4 regions of the Paenibacillus sp. JT22N12 genome follow, and region 4 is predicted to be linked to each of the others. Evidence: riboswitches for the same ligand, from Rfam matches in the RefSeq annotation. Region 4 holds a riboswitch; each other region holds the start of a gene.
The links. Region 4 has a riboswitch for cyclic di-GMP ahead of AC0YOA_RS15345 (transglutaminase-like domain-containing protein). Riboswitches for the same ligand answer to the same signal wherever they lie in the genome.
Positions count from the first base shown of each region.

Region 1: it holds a riboswitch for cyclic di-GMP, as region 4 does, so the genes downstream of both, AC0YOA_RS07570 (hypothetical protein) here and AC0YOA_RS15345 (transglutaminase-like domain-containing protein) in region 4, are expected to answer to the same signal.
Region 2: it holds a riboswitch for cyclic di-GMP, as region 4 does, so the genes downstream of both, AC0YOA_RS31185 (pyridoxal phosphate-dependent decarboxylase family protein) here and AC0YOA_RS15345 (transglutaminase-like domain-containing protein) in region 4, are expected to answer to the same signal.
Region 3: it holds a riboswitch for cyclic di-GMP, as region 4 does, so the genes downstream of both, AC0YOA_RS28775 (PilZ domain-containing protein) here and AC0YOA_RS15345 (transglutaminase-like domain-containing protein) in region 4, are expected to answer to the same signal.

Region 1 is NZ_JBWDNU010000002.1:424,455-428,616, reverse strand. It holds gene AC0YOA_RS07580 (ABC transporter ATP-binding protein) at 1-1,725, shown strand, start outside; gene AC0YOA_RS07575 (helix-turn-helix domain-containing protein) at 2,020-2,349, shown strand; gene AC0YOA_RS07570 (hypothetical protein) at 2,353-2,559, opposite strand; cyclic di-GMP riboswitch class II at 2,539-2,621, opposite strand; gene galE (UDP-glucose 4-epimerase GalE) at 2,724-3,773, opposite strand; gene AC0YOA_RS07560 (lipopolysaccharide biosynthesis protein) at 3,779-4,162, opposite strand, start outside.
Region 2 is NZ_JBWDNU010000013.1:85,964-90,125, reverse strand. It holds gene AC0YOA_RS31200 (5'-deoxyadenosine deaminase) at 1-1, shown strand, start outside; gene AC0YOA_RS31195 (aldo/keto reductase) at 148-1,131, shown strand; gene AC0YOA_RS31190 (SDR family oxidoreductase) at 1,236-2,129, opposite strand; cyclic di-GMP riboswitch class I at 2,433-2,519, shown strand; gene AC0YOA_RS31185 (pyridoxal phosphate-dependent decarboxylase family protein) at 2,632-4,162, shown strand, end outside.
Region 3 is NZ_JBWDNU010000010.1:230,986-235,147, reverse strand. It holds gene AC0YOA_RS28780 (O-antigen ligase family protein) at 1-989, opposite strand, end outside; gene AC0YOA_RS28775 (PilZ domain-containing protein) at 1,187-1,906, opposite strand; cyclic di-GMP riboswitch class I at 2,044-2,136, opposite strand; gene AC0YOA_RS28770 (HD-GYP domain-containing protein) at 2,164-3,246, opposite strand; gene AC0YOA_RS28765 (histidine kinase N-terminal 7TM domain-containing diguanylate cyclase) at 3,735-4,162, opposite strand, start outside.
Region 4 is NZ_JBWDNU010000003.1:843,150-847,311, forward strand. It holds gene AC0YOA_RS15325 (ParA family protein) at 29-847, shown strand; gene AC0YOA_RS15330 (hypothetical protein) at 810-1,223, shown strand; gene AC0YOA_RS15335 (Hsp20/alpha crystallin family protein) at 1,380-1,823, opposite strand; gene AC0YOA_RS15340 (class D sortase) at 2,129-2,773, shown strand; cyclic di-GMP riboswitch class I at 2,839-2,922, shown strand; cyclic di-GMP riboswitch class I at 2,962-3,042, shown strand; gene AC0YOA_RS15345 (transglutaminase-like domain-containing protein) at 3,057-3,869, shown strand; gene AC0YOA_RS15350 (SdrD B-like domain-containing protein) at 4,159-4,162, opposite strand, start outside.

The sequences.
Region 1 (4,162 bases), on a different contig from region 4:
GTATTCAGCAGTCTTCTTGAAAGTCTCGGCATTCTGCTGCTGATCCCCATGATCAGCATGAGTGGGATTTTGAGCGTACAGCAGGCAAGCGGCTACGATTTCAAAATTCTCGAAGAGCTGCGGGCAATGCCACAGACGTTGGCGCTGACCCTGATTTTGTCTCTTTATGTATTGATCGTGTTCGGTCAAAATCTCATTCAGCGTAAAATTACGATCCGCAATGTGGAGATCCAGCAGATCTTCAGCCGCAAGCTGCGCTTTGAAACCTACAGCACGCTGCTCGCGTCCAGATGGTCCTTTTTCCTCCAGAAGAGGAAATCGGATCTCATAAATCTGTTAACGATCGAGCTTGCGCGCGTCATTAGCGGAATCAACCTGTTTCTCCAGCTCGTGACCTCCTTCCTGTTTACGCTTATCCAGATTGTGTTCGCCTTCTGGCTCTCGCCGGCCATGACTTTGTTCGTACTGGGCTGCGGAACGGTTCTTGCGCTGTTCTCGCGCCAATATATTCATCAGGCGAAGGTGCTCGGCAGTCAAACCTCGGAACTCTCACAAAGCTACCTTGCCGGCATTACCGATCAGTTGAACGGTATCAAGGACATCAAGAGCAACAACCTGGAGGAATCCCGCCTGGGCTGGCTTCATTCGCTTACCCAGGGGATGATGCATGAGCAGATGGAGTACATCCGGCTCAGAATGAATTCGCAGCTGGTTTACAAGATATCCTCTGCACTATTGATCGCGGGCTTCGTGTTTATCTCATTCCAGTTCTTTCATACGCAGGGTCCCCAGCTTCTGCTGGTTATCCTGATCTTCGCCAGGCTGTGGCCGAGATTCACAGGCATTCAATCCAATCTGGAGCAGCTGGCGGCAACGGTCCCCGCCTTCAAAGCGCTCATCAGCCTGCAGAAGGAATGTGCGGAAGCGGTGGAGCAGCACGAGGCGGGTCCTGCCGGCTTAAGTCCGGCTCCGCTTCGTCTCGAGCATGGGCTTACCTGTGACAATGTATATTTCCGCTACCACCGGCAGGAGGCTGCGCATACGCTTCAGGCGATTAATCTGTTCATTCCCGCTAACCGGATGACAGCCTTTGTCGGACGTTCCGGCGCGGGAAAAAGCACGCTGATCGATCTGCTGATGGGCCTGATGCAGCCTGAATCGGGCCGGATTCTCATCGACGGAGAACCCATTACCAATGCGAATCTGTTTGCCTACCGGCGGTCCATCGGCTATGTGGCGCAGGACCCCTTTCTGTACAATGCCAGCATCAGGGAAAACCTGCTGATGATCAGGCCCGATGCCAGCGAGGATCAGCTGTGGGAAGCGCTGGACTTCGCCTCGTCCGCTGAGTTTGTCCGTGCGCTGCCTCTGGGGCTGGAAACGCTCATTGGCGACAGGGGCATCCGGCTGTCCGGAGGCGAAAGGCAGCGGCTTGTGCTGGCGCGGGCCATCATCAGCAAACCGGCCGTGCTCGTGCTGGACGAGGCGACAAGCTCGCTGGATACCGAGAACGAGAAGAAAATCCAGGAGGCGCTGGAGCGGCTGAAAGGGACCATGACCATTATTGTGGTCGCCCATCGTTTATCCACAATCCGTCACGCGGATCAGGTCATTGTCATCGATCAGGGGAAAGTGGTGCAGCGCGGAGGCTTCATGCAGCTTGCATCTGAACGGGACGGAGTATTCGGCCATCTGCTTGATAATCAGAAAGAAGCCATTGTATAGCTGCCGTAGAGGATGAGGAGACAGGCAGCTTCATGCGGCCATGCATGAAAAGAAACGGCTATCGCCTTCCTCTGGCGGCAAAGCCCTGGTTTCTTCCCTCAGAAATATAAGCAAAGTATAATCGGGATTTATACTTTCATATATTTCAAAAAAAAAGCGGAAAAGTCTTCAGCGCAATGAAAACCGCTGTTCACTTTTCCGCAACTGTTCGTTATAAGCAACGGATTCTTTCTTAATGAAGAAGAATCCGATATAATAAGGTTCAGCAAGCTATAACATTGGAGGATACGTATAATGATTGGAGAACGCATACAACTGCTGCGCAAAAGAAAGGCGCTCTCTTTAACCGAGCTCTCTGAGCGGGCTGGCGTGGCCAAGTCCTACTTAAGTTCCATTGAACGGGGGATTCAGCAGAATCCCTCCATTCAATTTCTCGAGAAAGTCGGAACCGTACTGGGTATTTCCGTGGAAGAACTGCTTCACGTCCAGAAGTCCGATGACGAAGCAAGGCAGCTTGACCGGGAATGGGAAGACCTCGTACGCGAAGCCATGGCATCAGGCGTGAGCAAGGAACAGTTTAAAGAGTTTCTGGAATTCAACAAGTGGAGGCTCCACAAGGATTAGGCACTATGTAGATGTATTTTCTTCCATGGGTAATGTGCCGTTTTCCAATTTCGGGAGGGCGCTCAGAACACCCCGGATAACTTCCCGGTCAAGCCCCATTGCCCGTGCGATCATAATCAATTCAACCCACTCTTTGTCCAAATTTTCCTTGCGAATCCGTTCTGCAAGCGCCATAACCATTTCCTCCGCTCCGAATTCGGCCGGTTGCACCACTGACTCCATGCGTTTAAGGTGCCCAGGTAAAAACGCACTTCTTCGTCTCCTATTTAAATGTAATCGTTTTCTATATTCACCATTATAATCAAGCCTTTCCGCTGATGCTGTCGCTTCGTGCGATCGAATTTTGATTTTTTCAACTAATTTTGTCGAATAATTCACATTTTTAGTAAAGCAGTCATGAACCGATTCTCATGGATATCGTAGCCATCGGGATTATTCGCCTGCCATCGCCAAGTATCCTCGCACATCTCCTCGATACAACGGTCTGCAGTCCATCCAAGCTCTTGTCTGGCCTTCCGGATGTCCGCGCAGCTGACCGCAATATCCCCCGGCCTGCGGGCAGCGAAGCGGTACGGCACATGAGTCCCCGTCGCTTTCTCGAAGGCCGCTATCATCTCCAGGACGCTTGAACCGCGCCCGGTTCCCAGGTTGTAAATATTCAGACCCGATGAATCCAGAATGCGTTCAAGGGCTCTGATATGCCCAAGCGCCAGATCTACAACATGGATGTAATCCCTGATTCCCGTGCCGTCAGGGGTAGGATAATCGCTTCCATATATGCTCAGCTCTTCCAGTCTACCGGAAGCCACCTGCGACAAATAAGGCATCAGATTGTTAGGCGTGCCCGAGGGATTCTCACCGATCCTCCCGCTCTTATGGGCGCCGGCAGGATTGAAATAGCGGAGAATGCTGATTCCCCATTCCGGATTGGATGCCGACAGATCCTGCAAAATCTGCTCAATCATTTGTTTGGTGCGGCCATAGGGGCTGGATGCGCCAATGGGCGAATTCTCGGACACCGGCATATCCCCGGATGCCCCGTACACGGTGGCAGAAGAGCTGAACACAAGCTTGTGCACGCCATATTTGCTCATGACCTCGCACAGCGCCAGCGTGCTGTTCATATTCATCTCATAATACCAGAGCGGTGAACGAACCGACTCGCCGACCGCCTTGAGACCGGCAAAATGGATGGCGGCATCGATTTGATTTCTTGCAAAAACGGCCTCAAGAGCGCTGCGGTCTCTTACGTCCAATTGATAGAACCGAAAGGATTTCCCTGTGATTTCCTTTACCCGATTGAGCGCCTCCGGACTGCTGTTGGCGAAATTATCCACCACAATGATGTCATATCCGGCCTCCAGCAGCTCGACGCAGGTATGGGTTCCAATATATCCGGCCCCGCCGGTAACCAATATCGCCATAAGGATTATCCCTCCATATTGTGATTGACCTTGCGGCTCATCGCCAGCCTGCGGATGATGCTCCGGCTGATTCCGAGCAGGTAGCCAAACTCTTCCGTACGGTGAAACAGTGCGATATAAAGAACATTAACGGTGAAAAAGCCCGCAATGCCTTTCCCTATGAGCTCTGCAAAGCCGTTCGCGGGAATGAAATGGCATACTGCGCTGGCAAGGGCATAAGCACCCGCGCCTGCCAACGTATAGATGAAATAGGTCTTGAAATAATCCGTCAAGGGCCGCTGGAATACATTCCGGTAGACAAAATAAGGAGTCGTCCAGAAGGGAACGGCCAAGCTGCTGATGAGCGACCCGATAAACACGCCGGCTATCCCGATCGTCTGGACGAGCGT
Region 2 (4,162 bases), on a different contig from region 4:
ACCTGACGATACTTTTGGCGAGTCTGCAGAAGAGCAGGCCCGCCATTTCTGTATTTTAGCGACTCGTCCTCTTGCAGTATGCGGGAATGGCAGTCATAATGGAACAAGGCAAGAAAGCGCCATCAAAACATAAAGGCGGTTGATATCATGAAGTACAGACAACTGGGCAGCACTGAATTGCACATAAGTGAAATCAGCTTCGGAACATGGGCTATCGGCGGATCCTGGGGCGGAACGGACGATGGTTCGGCGCTCAAAGCGCTGTCACGTGCAATGGAAGAGGGCGTCAACTTCTTCGATACCGCAGATGTTTATGGTGAAGGACATAGTGAGGAACTGCTCGCCAAAGCGACAAAAGGGCGGGAGGACGAGATTTACATCGCGACCAAGTTTTGCCGTGCCGGTGATCTTCTGGATCCGGCTTCCTATTCCTACGAGTCGGTGCGGGCCTATTGCGAGGCAAGCTTGAAGCGGTTGGGCCGCGAAAGAATCGATCTGTACCAGGTGCATTGTCCGCCTACGGATATTCTGCGAAGCGGCGAGGTATTCGGCGCGCTTGACCGTCTGCGCGAGGAAGGCAAAATCCGCGAGTACGGAGTAAGCGTGGAAACCGTCGAAGAGGGCTTTATTTGCTTGCAGCATCCCAATGTGAAGGCGCTGCAGGTGATATACAACCTGTTTCGGCAGAAGCCGGAGCTTGAGCTGATTCCCAAGGCTTTCGGGCAGGGAGTGGGCATTCTGGTGCGTCTGCCGCTTGCCAGCGGGCTGCTGACGGGCAAGTTCACGGAGAAATCAACATTTGCCCCTGACGATCACCGGAACTTCAACCGTAATGGCGAAAGCTTTAATGTAGGCGAGACCTTCGCCGGAATTGCCTTCGAGATGGGCGTATCACTGAGCAAGGAGCTGTCATGGATTGCCGAGGGCAGAACGAATATGGCCAGCGCCGCGCTGCGCTACCTTCTGGATAATCCCCATATTACCTGTATCATACCGGGATTCCGAAACGTCTCGCAGGTGGAAGATAATTTGCGGGCGGCCAACGTTCCGGGTTATACGCGAAGCGAGCTCGACAAAATCCATCAATTCTACGAGCAAGAGGTCCACAACTATATCAGAGGACCTTATTGAATAAGAGAATAGTTAAGCACGGGCAGGCCCGGACGAGCGAATTCCTTCGCTTGTCCGGGCCTCTTTATGTTGTTCCATGCTGCAAATCATTTCCTTCGGGAATGCTACCCGTTCACAATTTCCCCGCCATTGATGTGAAGGACTTGACCGCTCATGTAAGAAGAATCCTCGCTTGCGAGGTACACATAAGCGGGAGCCAGTTCCTCCGGCTGTCCGGCACGCTTGAGCGGGACATCGGCGCCGAATTTGGCCACCTTCTGCTCATCAAAGGTTGAAGGAATAAGAGGTGTCCAGATAGGGCCGGGAGCTATGGCGTTGACGCGAATGCCCTGATCGGCAAGATTGAGCGACAAGGAGCGGGTAAAGGAAACGATGGCTCCTTTGGTCGCCGAATAATCGAGCAATGTCGGACTTCCCCGGTAGGCGGTTACGGATGTCGTGTTAACGATTGCTGCACCGCTTGCCAAATGAGGCATAGCCGCCTGTGTTAAATAAAACATTCCGAAAATATTGGTTTTGAAGGTCCGTTCAAGCTGTTGGGGAATAATGAGCTCAATCTTATCCTGGGGATGCTGCTCCGCCGCGTTATTCACGACGATATCGAGTTTTCCCAAGCTTTTAACGGTTTCCTCCACGGCCTCGCGGCAGAAGTTCGGATCGCCGATATCTCCCTCCACCAGAATGCAGCGGCGGCCGGCCGCTTCCACGAACTGCTTGGTTACCTCCGCATCGCTTTGTTCATTCAAATATAGAACGGCTATATCGGCGCCTTCCTTGGCATAGGCAACCGCAACGGCACGGCCGATCCCGCTGTCTGCTCCGGATATAATGGCTACTTTACCTTGAAGCTTGCCCGCTGCCTTCAATCCGGAAGATTCAAATTGCGGACTTGGCGTCATTTTGGATTCCAGTCCTGGTTGCCGGCTTTGATGCTGCGGCGGTAATGTGGTTGGCCTTGCTGGCGTTTCGCCTGGAGATGTCATAGGCTGCTTCGTCATTTGAGAAACAACTCCTTTCGATAAGCTATCATGCCATGAATACGATGTTCTTACGCGTTCCATTGAACTATTACCCCGGGCAGGCAGAAATGAAAAAATATAGCTCCCTTGGATAAGAGAAGAAAAACTGAAAAGTAAGTCTTAAGAACTGGTTTAAATGTCGAAACCGCGATAAATGTAATAAATTTGTAACTTATTTTATAATTTTATTGTTAAAAGGCCCAAAAATCCTTGAAGATAATGGAACAAAATAGTAATATACGACTAAGCTTCCCGGTCTATTATTTCCACGGCGAAGACAAATTGAATACTAGGCAAAGCTATTGAAAAGTAGTGACGCAAAACTACAGGGGCATCATCCAACAGTGGAAATGTCAGCCAGTTGCATCCATTTAACAGCTGTTTAGGCTTGCCATGCCCATTATGCTGTTTTTTGCTGTGCGGATCATTTATGGGTTTTTCGCATCACAAAATAAATTGGTTACAGAAAAGAGGCTATTACATGAAGATGTCACCAGTTCAAGATGTACGTCAATGGTTTCCGAGCGATGATGGGAATGAGCAGGACCGGATGCAATTGATGAAGCTTATGGAGCAGCTGATGACGGGCTTCGATCTTTTGAAGGACCCTCAGAGGGTAAACCTGAAGGGCAGCAAGGACCGGTCAGGCGATTTCTATGGACAGCTGAATGAGAGCAGTGTCATCCCCCCGCAGGGGAAAGCGATGGAAGATGTAACCCGGGGCCTGATCGAACTGATGCATGCGCATCCCTACCATACCAAATATTTTATGACTAATATTCTGCCCATGGCATCGATTCCGGGCATTATGGGAATGCTCGCCGCGATGCTTGTCAATGGCAATAATTTGTGGGATGTATATGGCCCGGCTGGCGCTGAGGCTGAAGTGCGGGTCGTCAGCATGATGTCCAAGCTGGTCGGTTATGACCATACGAGAAGCGGCGGCTACACAACCTGGGGCGGACAGGGGGCAATCTTCACCGGTCTGCGGCTGGCAATAGCCAAATTCGCTCCGGATGCTTCGCGCACGGGAGTGCCGAATAACCTGTATGCCTTTTGTTCGGATTCGGCTCATTACAGTCTGTACAAATCCATGGAAGCGACAGGACTTGGAAGCGACCGTCTGGTCAAAATCCGGACAAGAAGCGACAGCTCCATGGACACAGCGGATTTGAAATGGAAACTGGAGCAGGTTATTCGTTCAGGCGGAATTCCGATCTATATCGTCGCCACTACGGGGACGACCGATGCTATGGGAATTGACGATATTTCCGAAATTATGAATATTGCCGTACAAGCTGCCGCGGCTAATGGATTAAACAGGCCGCATGTTCATGCGGACTCGGCGCTGGGAGGATTTTTCGCCTTTTTCAATGATTATGATTTTGCTCTTAATCCGCTTGCATTGGATATGGAAACGCTGGGAGCACTCCATGCGATCGCAGGTAAAATGAAGCATATCCATCTTGCCGATACCATGTGCTTTGATTTTCAAAAGCTGGGACAAACGCCGTATCTGACTAGCCTGCTCCTGGTAAAAGAAGCGGAATCTCTGCGTCTGCTTGATTTGAATCCCGACGAAACGCCTTATGTGGGATACCGCGGATACGGCCAGTATCATACCGGTTACACGCTGGAATGCTCCAGAATGGCCAGCTCGATCAGTATCTACAGCGCTCTGCTGGCTTTTGGCATTGAAGGGTATCAACAGCTGCTGGCGCAGTTTGTATCGGTCAATTTGGCTTTCCGCAGGCAGCTCATGAAGGAAGTTCCCGAGATGGTGATCGCAAACCCCGACAATCCCGGTATTACGACACTGCTGAGGATTTTTGAGAATCGGATTTCCCGATTTCAAGAGGAGTTGGCCGGGGAGTGCCTGCTTGATGAGCTCCTCCGAAACAACCGGCTTAATGAACGATTATTCGAACTGCTCGGGGAGCGGCGCGATGAAATGTTTTTTGGAGACACCAAGAAGCATCTGCTGGTTTTATCCCAGGAAGGTGTGGAAGTCC
Region 3 (4,162 bases), on a different contig from region 4:
TGTCTTCCGGACAGGCCGGCAAATACCGTGCGAAGTGCGGTGAAGCCCGCTGCAGATGCCATCAGGATGGCAAGCAGCCCAAGCGTTTCCCCCATGTGGCCAACGCCTTCATGACTGCCTTGCAGACCTGCGGCAAAGACAATACGATAGGCTGCCCCCGCTCCAACAAGCGTCCAGCCGCTGTAAACCAGCCATTTGACCCGCTGCTCCCGGGTCAGGAGCAGCAGTCCGGCAAGCCATCCCGCAGCCGTTGTAAGCCAGGCTGCCCTGGATTCCGTAAGCAGCAGCACGAGCACCAGCGGCGCGGCCATCATGACGGCAAGCAAGAAAGTCCGATAACGGCCTTCACGTATCATGAGAAGCCAGTTCCACAACAAATAAGCTCCCGAGACGGCTCCGAGGAAATTCGGATATTGAACGAAGCCGGCCAGCCGGGCACCGATTGCGGATAAACTGGAATCCCCTGTACTCATGATCATCTCCGGAACGTCTATCCAGCCGAGCCATCCGGCAAGCGCGCCGCCAATGAGGAACAAGCCAGAACCCTGAAGCGCCCCGAACAGCCAGCTCCGGAATGGGCCGATTCTCAGCCACAGATACCCGGATATGAGGAAAGCCCCATAAGCCGACCATCTGAGCACCTGCTGCAGAGTTCCATGTACGGAAGCCGGTTTGTTGATCAGACTCAAACCAAACAAAAGCGCAATAAGCAGCGGCGTATAAGCCGCCAGCGGCACCGAGACCCGCACAGGCTCTTCTCCAGGCCCTTTATTTTTTTTCAACATGAAATATTCACGGATCCCTCTACTGCTGCCTCTTATCCTTCGTCTCTGCATACGAGCCGTAATAAACAAGGACAAAACGGTTGAAGCCATAAGCATCCATTCCCATCTGTAAAAGGATGCGTCAAAAAACATTCCATTCCGGTATGCGGACCAAATCAGCAGGCCGGTAAACATCAGCCCGGCGGCACCAACAACGACTGGCATTTGAATCCCCTCTTCAATCTCTCTTTATAATTGTTCGATATATCTAAATTTTCTAAATATTGTAACATGTTTTAAGATGATTTGAAAATCAGATGTCGTGGAGCTGCTGCCTGAAGCAGCAAGAAGAGTTTATTTTCTTAACTTTGAACAAAAAAAAAGGCGCTCCGCGATTGCCGCGGTGCACCTGTTGTTTATAGTTAATGAGTCCGATTGTCACTGGCCTTTTCCTGTTTCCTGCGATAATAGGCTGCGACCTGCTCCCTCAGGATAAAGGCCCGCAGCGCTCGCTGCTGCAGCCCGTCCAGATCGCAAAAGCGCGCACCATAGAAGGATTGGGCTCCATCGCTGTCATAGCGTATGATCTCCAGCCAGCATGGCAGCTCAAAGCCTAGAAACAACACGGCTTCCAGACGCTCATTCGTCTTGAGCCTCGGCCCCTCGGCAACAATGAATCCCAACCCGGATAAGCTTATATTTCGTATGGCCAGTTCCATATCTTCAATAAATTCGAAGTTTTCCGGCCCTGTTGACAATTCTCTTGTTTCAATAATCACTTTCTTCATGGTGCCCTTATGGTCAATCTGAACACGGGGAGACTCCCGTTTCTCTTCCAGTCCGCTCAAGGCCCGGACAGGAAATATAACTGCGATAGATCCTTCCGCCTTGCCGATGACCGTCGACTGCAGACGTTGTATCCCCACCGGAGAGTAGATTGTCATCTCCACCGGATTGCCGAGATCAAATGACTTGTATTCCGTCATTTCAATCTCCATCATCTCGCCCTCAATATGGCTCAAAATCCCCGTTGAGACATATCCTTCTTTCTCGACTACGGTCCGGCTGTGGATTAATACCTTATCTGAGTAAGTTTGCTTTGCTTTCGTGTATAATTCCTTGCTGCGGGCATTCGTGCTCATAAGTACCATCTCCTTAGTGTGCAATCGCCTGGCCGAGTCTTGAGACTTTGATAAGGGATTGCCTGTTCAAGGAAATGAAAAAAGCCGTTCCTCTGCCTCGGAGCCGCTTGACTTGCACCCTGCTGAAGGGTGTTCATTTCGGCAGCCAGGCTGTCAGTCGCTCCTTTTCAAGAACCTTAGACCCTTTAGCTTTGCGTCCTTGCCTTTCGGCAAGTTTGCCATTATCGGATATATATGAAGTTAGGTACAGGCTATTGTTACATTTCTTCCACGATCATGATACTGTGCGAATCCTTAAGGTCAACCTGATAGGGCTGGGCAGGAGGTGTGCCGTCCGCCTCGCGAAGGATCCGTACGATCGGGCGGTTGACCGCAAGCGGATTATTCAGAGCCACAACCGCAATCTGGCCCGAGCTGAGCAGTACCGTTGTCGATACCGGATAAATGGATATATGCTTGCAAAAGGTTTGGATCAAATCAAGATCGAAGAAAGTGTTCCCGGCCGCGAATAAAAACTCGATGGCTTCCGTCGGCGTATGACGCTTGCGGTGCGGCCTCGGCGAGGTCAACGCGTCATAAACATCGGCCAATGCCACAATCTGCGCATATTCATGAATGGCATCCCCCTTCAGCCCACGCGGATAACCCGATCCATTGTACCGCTCGTGATGCTGAAGAGCACAATGCGCGGACAACAGGGAAATATCGTGCTGGGCGCGGATAATATTGAAGCCATCCTCCGTATGCTTCTCCATCAGGACCCGCTCTTCAGGGGTCAGCGGGGAGGTCTTGTTCAGAAGATCCTTGGGCAATCTTGTCATCCCGATATCGAACAGAAGCGCTCCCATGCCTAATTCCTCAAGCTGGTTGCGGTTGTAGCCCTTAGCCAGTCCCATTATGCCTGACAGTATAGCCACATTCACAGAATGCTGGAACAGATAGCCATCCGCCACTTGAATATTCGTCAAGCTGACCATAACGTCGGCCCGCGCAACCAGATCCTGCATGATCTGGCCAAACACATTTCGGAACGTCCGGCCCATCTCCGGTGCAATGGTTCTGCCCTTGGTCATAGGATGGTCCTTCAGCGTGGTCATGGTTTTGAATACAGCATCGTGGGCTTTTCTGCGCGTATCGTCGCGGATCGCTGTTTCCGGCTCCAGATCCTCGGTAAACGGATCTTCAACGAACAGCATATCGACTCCCAGCATCTTCAGGCGATTGATAAACCGTTCATTCAGCTCGACACCGACACCCAGAAGAATGTTGCCATTTTCCTGCAGGATCGGGCGAGCCAATTTATCTCCAGGCTTCGCCGAAAGTATATGTACTTTTCTCATCTGAGCATTCCCGCCTTTAGTCCGGTTGCATATTTGATCAAGCTTGCATCGCTGCCAGTTCGGCAGCACGCAGTTTGTATAATTGCTTATCGGCGTATATCCTGTTGTCTGCGATTTGCACAAGCATATTCAAGTCGCTCCCGTGGTCGGGAAAGTTGACGCTTCCGACAGAGACGAAAGAGCCTCAATCCTGTCGATAGGGTAAGCTTGTGCAGTTGTTCATGAGCTGGCGAATGACAGCTTCAATCAGTTTATCATCTGAATCAGGACAAATCATTATAAATTCGTCCACGGCTCATCAGGCGGTCATGCTTTGTCCAGAAAGCATGCCCGCCGCCGGAAGGGTAAAAGCGGCTTATGCCGCTGCGTTTGTCTAGATTGGCACCACCTCGCCCGACATGCCGGCAGACCATGCGCACAGCCCTGTGTCAGCACAACCGCCCTGCAGCAAAAATGCCCTACACAGCACATGCGGCCGTAAGCCATGTCTAATACTGAACAATCCGGTTGCGGCCGTTCTCCTTCGCTTCGTAAAGCGCCTTGTCCACCTTGACGAACAGCTCGCGCAGATAAGACTTGCTATCCTTCAATTCAGTATCCGGCTGCGGCTCAACGGCAAGCATGCCTATGCTGATTGTAATGGAAACAGGAGCGTTCCCGACTCCGGTATCGACAAAGTTATGCTCAACAACCGACCGTACGCGGTGCGCCAGCTCTTCCGCCTGCTGCCTGGTGGTGTGGGGCAAGTAGACCGTGAACTCCTCCCCGCCGTAGCGGGCGAAAATATCCGTTTGTCTGAGCGTACTGCGGACCACGTCCGCCGTCAACTTGAGAACATCATCGCCGACCATATGACCGTATGCGTCGTTGATCGTCTTGAACAGATCGATATCAAACAACAGGATCGCATAAGGAA
Region 4 (4,162 bases):
AATTTGATAGGCAGGTGCTGCTTTTAGCATGGCTAAAATATTCGCGGTATGTATGAACAAAGGCGGTGTGGGCAAAACAAGTCTTGTGACTCATTTGGCCGCAGCGGCTTCCTCCCTGTTCCCGGACAAAAAGACGCTGATTATAGATACCGATGCCCAGGGCAATGCAGCCGTTGTTTTTGGCAGCGATCCCGATAAGTCCGAACTTACCATGTATGATGTATTCACTGGCGCCAAATCAATCAAGGATATCCTAATATCCATTAAACCCAATCTTGATTTGGCTCCGGCATCCGACAAGTTCAACATGCTGGAATTTCATATTTTATCCCAACTGGAATCGTACCCCTCTCCTTTTCTGCTGCTAAAGAAAGAGGTTGATCAGATCAAGTCGGATTATGATTACATATTTATTGATTGCCCGCCTTCACTCGGCTTGATAGCCGGCAATGCGTTAAAAGCCGCTACCGATGTGCTGATCCCTTTTGTTCCGGAAGCTTTCTCCGTCAAGGGGCTCCAGCGCGTAATCCAGACTATCGAAGCATTCGGCTCCAAGGAGGAACCTTCGCCGCGGATTACCGGCATCATTGCGATGATGGTCGACGGGCGGTCCAAATTGCATCAGGAATTGGTGGGCCATGCCCGTGAGTTCTGCAGCAAGAAGGATATCCGGCTGTTTGAAACCGTGATTCCACGGTCGATCAGCTTTGCCAACGCTGCAGCCTATGAGGGCTCGCCGCTTGTATGGACTGACCGCTCCAATCCCGCTGCGGAAGCCTATTATACTTTGGCCAAGGAGGTGTTCGAATATGCCACCAAGAAAAAAAGAACTGCTCGTAAACTTTGAAGAACCTGCGGACAAGCCGTCCTCCGCTGCACCGGAATCGATGGTAGACAAAGCCGAAAAAACGCTGCGCACCAGAAAGAAGCCGGCTGCAGCCAAGCAAGCCCGGAAATTGCCAGCCGATCCTTCCGGTCAGGAAGCTCCGCCAACTCCAGCTGTAAAAGTGGAGGAACTGATGCCGCAGGTCAAGCTGGATAAGAAGCTGCGCAAGGAAACCCACTCCAAAGCCGAATTTTATATCCGCAAGGATCTGCTGGAACGGGTCAAAACGATATCGCAAAATAAAGGCAAAGGCTTCAAAACCAACCTTATCAATTATGCGCTGGAGCAGGCATTGGATGGGCTTGACAGATCGGGCCATTCCCCTTCGGCAGATTAGCAGTGCATCATCCATCATAGATGTGTTTATGACAAAACAGGCCGCCAGCGGATATTCCGCCAGCTGCCTGTTTTGTTGTGGTTTGCCCTTGCACCCTTGGCCGTGTTCCCCGATTACAGCGATTATTTCATCAGACCTTCAGCCTAAGAGATAATCTTATTGAATTTCAATGCGTTTCTTAACGGATTGCGCTTTTTCCTTCTTGGGTATTTCCAGCTTCAGAATACCGTTCTCGAAGCTCGCCGATATTTGGTCATCCTTAATATTTTCTACATAGAACCGGCGGACAAATTCGCCATAATAACGTTCACGCCGGATAACCTGATGATCTTCCCCGTCCACATTCTGTTCCTGGTTGCGCGAAGCCTTGATCGTCAAATAATGATTGCTGTAGCTGATATCGATATCAGCTTTAATGAACCCGGGAAGCTCGGACTCAATCAGAAAAGCATCCTCGCGTTCGTGAATATCCGTGCGGAATGGATGGGTATTGCTTCTCATCGGCGCAAAGAAATCTTCATTGAAGATATCATGGAATGATTTCATCAAGCTGCGGCTGACATCTTCATTTCTTTTCCGAAACGGAACTAAATCCAACATGTACATCTCCTCCAATTTCTTATAATGTGATGCTTACACTTTTTATTATAAGGATGCTGCCTGCTCTCCTCAAACCCGATAAAACAACAATAAAAATCATTTTCCGTGAATTTAAGGAAATCCGGCAGTCCCCTCGTTATTTTTCTCAGTCTTTCTTTGACTTTCTCTGACTTTGATTTTTTTTGACCTTTCGCTGCAGTTCGTTTGCTGCCCAGAATAGCCATGAGGACGTTACACTCCACATGTTGTTCAGATTTTGTACAGTTCCTATCTGGTATAATCACCTTACAGGAGGGCCTGCCAACATGAAGAAACTGCTTTCTTTTTTGCTGATCATCACTGGATTTGTGCTGATTGCGCTGCCTTTTGCAAAAGAATGGCATTATGATCAGAAGCAGCGGCGTCTGCTTGATCACATGGATCATAATACCTTCGCCTCCGCGGCCGAGAAATCCGATCGCCTGCTTGCAGAGAGTTACCAGCGATTATCCGACCTGTTCTCTAATGAAGCAGACGCTGCCGTACCTGAGGCTGTCAGCGACGATCAGAGCAAGGAAGATCCTCAAGGAATCGCTGTTATTGAAATCGGCAGCATCGATGTGAAGCTTCCTGTTCTGGAAGGCGCCACAACGCAAAACATGAAGTACGCCGCTGTCCATCTGACAGAAACAGCCGCACTTGGAGATATTGGCAATGCTGCCCTGGCTGCACACCGGGCTCATACGAAAGGCCGATTGTTCAATAGGCTGGGGGAAGTTAAGATGGGAGACAAAATTACGATACGGGTCAAAAACAAGGTTATGGAATATACCGTATTCAAAATATTGGTCGTTAAGCCAACTGACCTGTCCGTATTGAATGGCAATGACACCGACAGGGTGCTCACGCTTATTACATGCGATCCGCTTATTAATCCGACACATCGTCTGATTGTCCAGGCGAAACTGTAATCTATCATCACTTAAAAATAGTTGTACATTCTATCAAATATTGGTATAGTTATTGTCAAGATAAGTCACGATAACGGCAAACCTGTCGAAAGGCAGCGACGCAAAGCTAGAGGGCCTTCCCATTATTTGGATGGCAGCCAGCTACCGAAAGTTTGTCTTTTTTTGTTTTCTAAAAACAATAAACACTCAACGATAAACGGCAAACTTGTCGAAAGACAGGGACGCAAAGCTAAAGGGCCTTCCTGCTTGGATGGCAGCCAGCTACCGAAAGGAGTCTTATTTCATGAAATCTTTTTTTCTTGTTCTCGTGACCGTATTCATTTTGTCCCTTCCCCTCTCCACAACTGTAGCAGCATCCGGTACGGACTCCCCGACTTGGCTCGATACGAAGCAATTGGATATTGGAATTATCGGAGCTGCATTTAAACCTGCCGCAAAAACACCTAGTGTGCTGTTAATAACCAAAAACGGAGTCACTTATACATACAAATTGCCTGCCACAGGCACGATGGAATACTTCCCCCTGCAGCTTGGTGATGGTTCTTATACAATCTCCCTTATGCAAAATGTTACCGGCACCAAATACAAAAAAATCGGTACGGAATCAGTTAACCTGAACTTGAGCGATGACAGCAGCGTATTTCTTGGTTCCGTGCAAAATGTCAATTGGAAAAGCTCCCCGACTGCTGTTGCCAAAGCCAAGGAATTGACGAAAAACAAAACGAAAGTTGAAGACAAAGTCAAAGCGATTCACGATTATATCGTTAAAACCATCAAATATGATTCCAAATTGAGCACATCTGTAACAACGGACTATATTCCCGATGCGAACAGAACGTTGAAATCAGGCAAAGGCATCTGCTATGATTACTCCTCCCTGTTTGCTGTCATGGCTCGCAGCGCCGGCATCCCGACCAAGCTGGTTATGGGAACAACCGATTATGTGAAAGGCTACCATGCCTGGAACCAGGTACTGATTAATGGGAAATGGAGCAATATTGATACAACGGTTGATTCCGGTTTGGGCAAAACCAGCGCAAGCAGCAGTTCAATGTTCAAAGAAGCCGGCAAATACGCAGCAGCTAAATTCTATTAAGCTTAATCTGATCGCTTGATAGCATCTGTCATTAAGCAAAAGCAGCTTAAGACAGCAAATAGCGCAAAAAAGAGACTATTGCAGGATCCCCCCTCCTGTAAAGTCTCTTTTTTGCATTTTGACGGGTAGTTCGGTATTACGCTGCCTGGATATGCAATCCCTTATTTCATGACATATGCCTCTCCCATCGTGCATCTCACCATTATCATCTTTAGAAAAAAGGAGCTGCGCCTCGTCATATGATAATGACGGAGGAACAGCTCCTGATGGATTTTTACTAAAAATGATCTTAT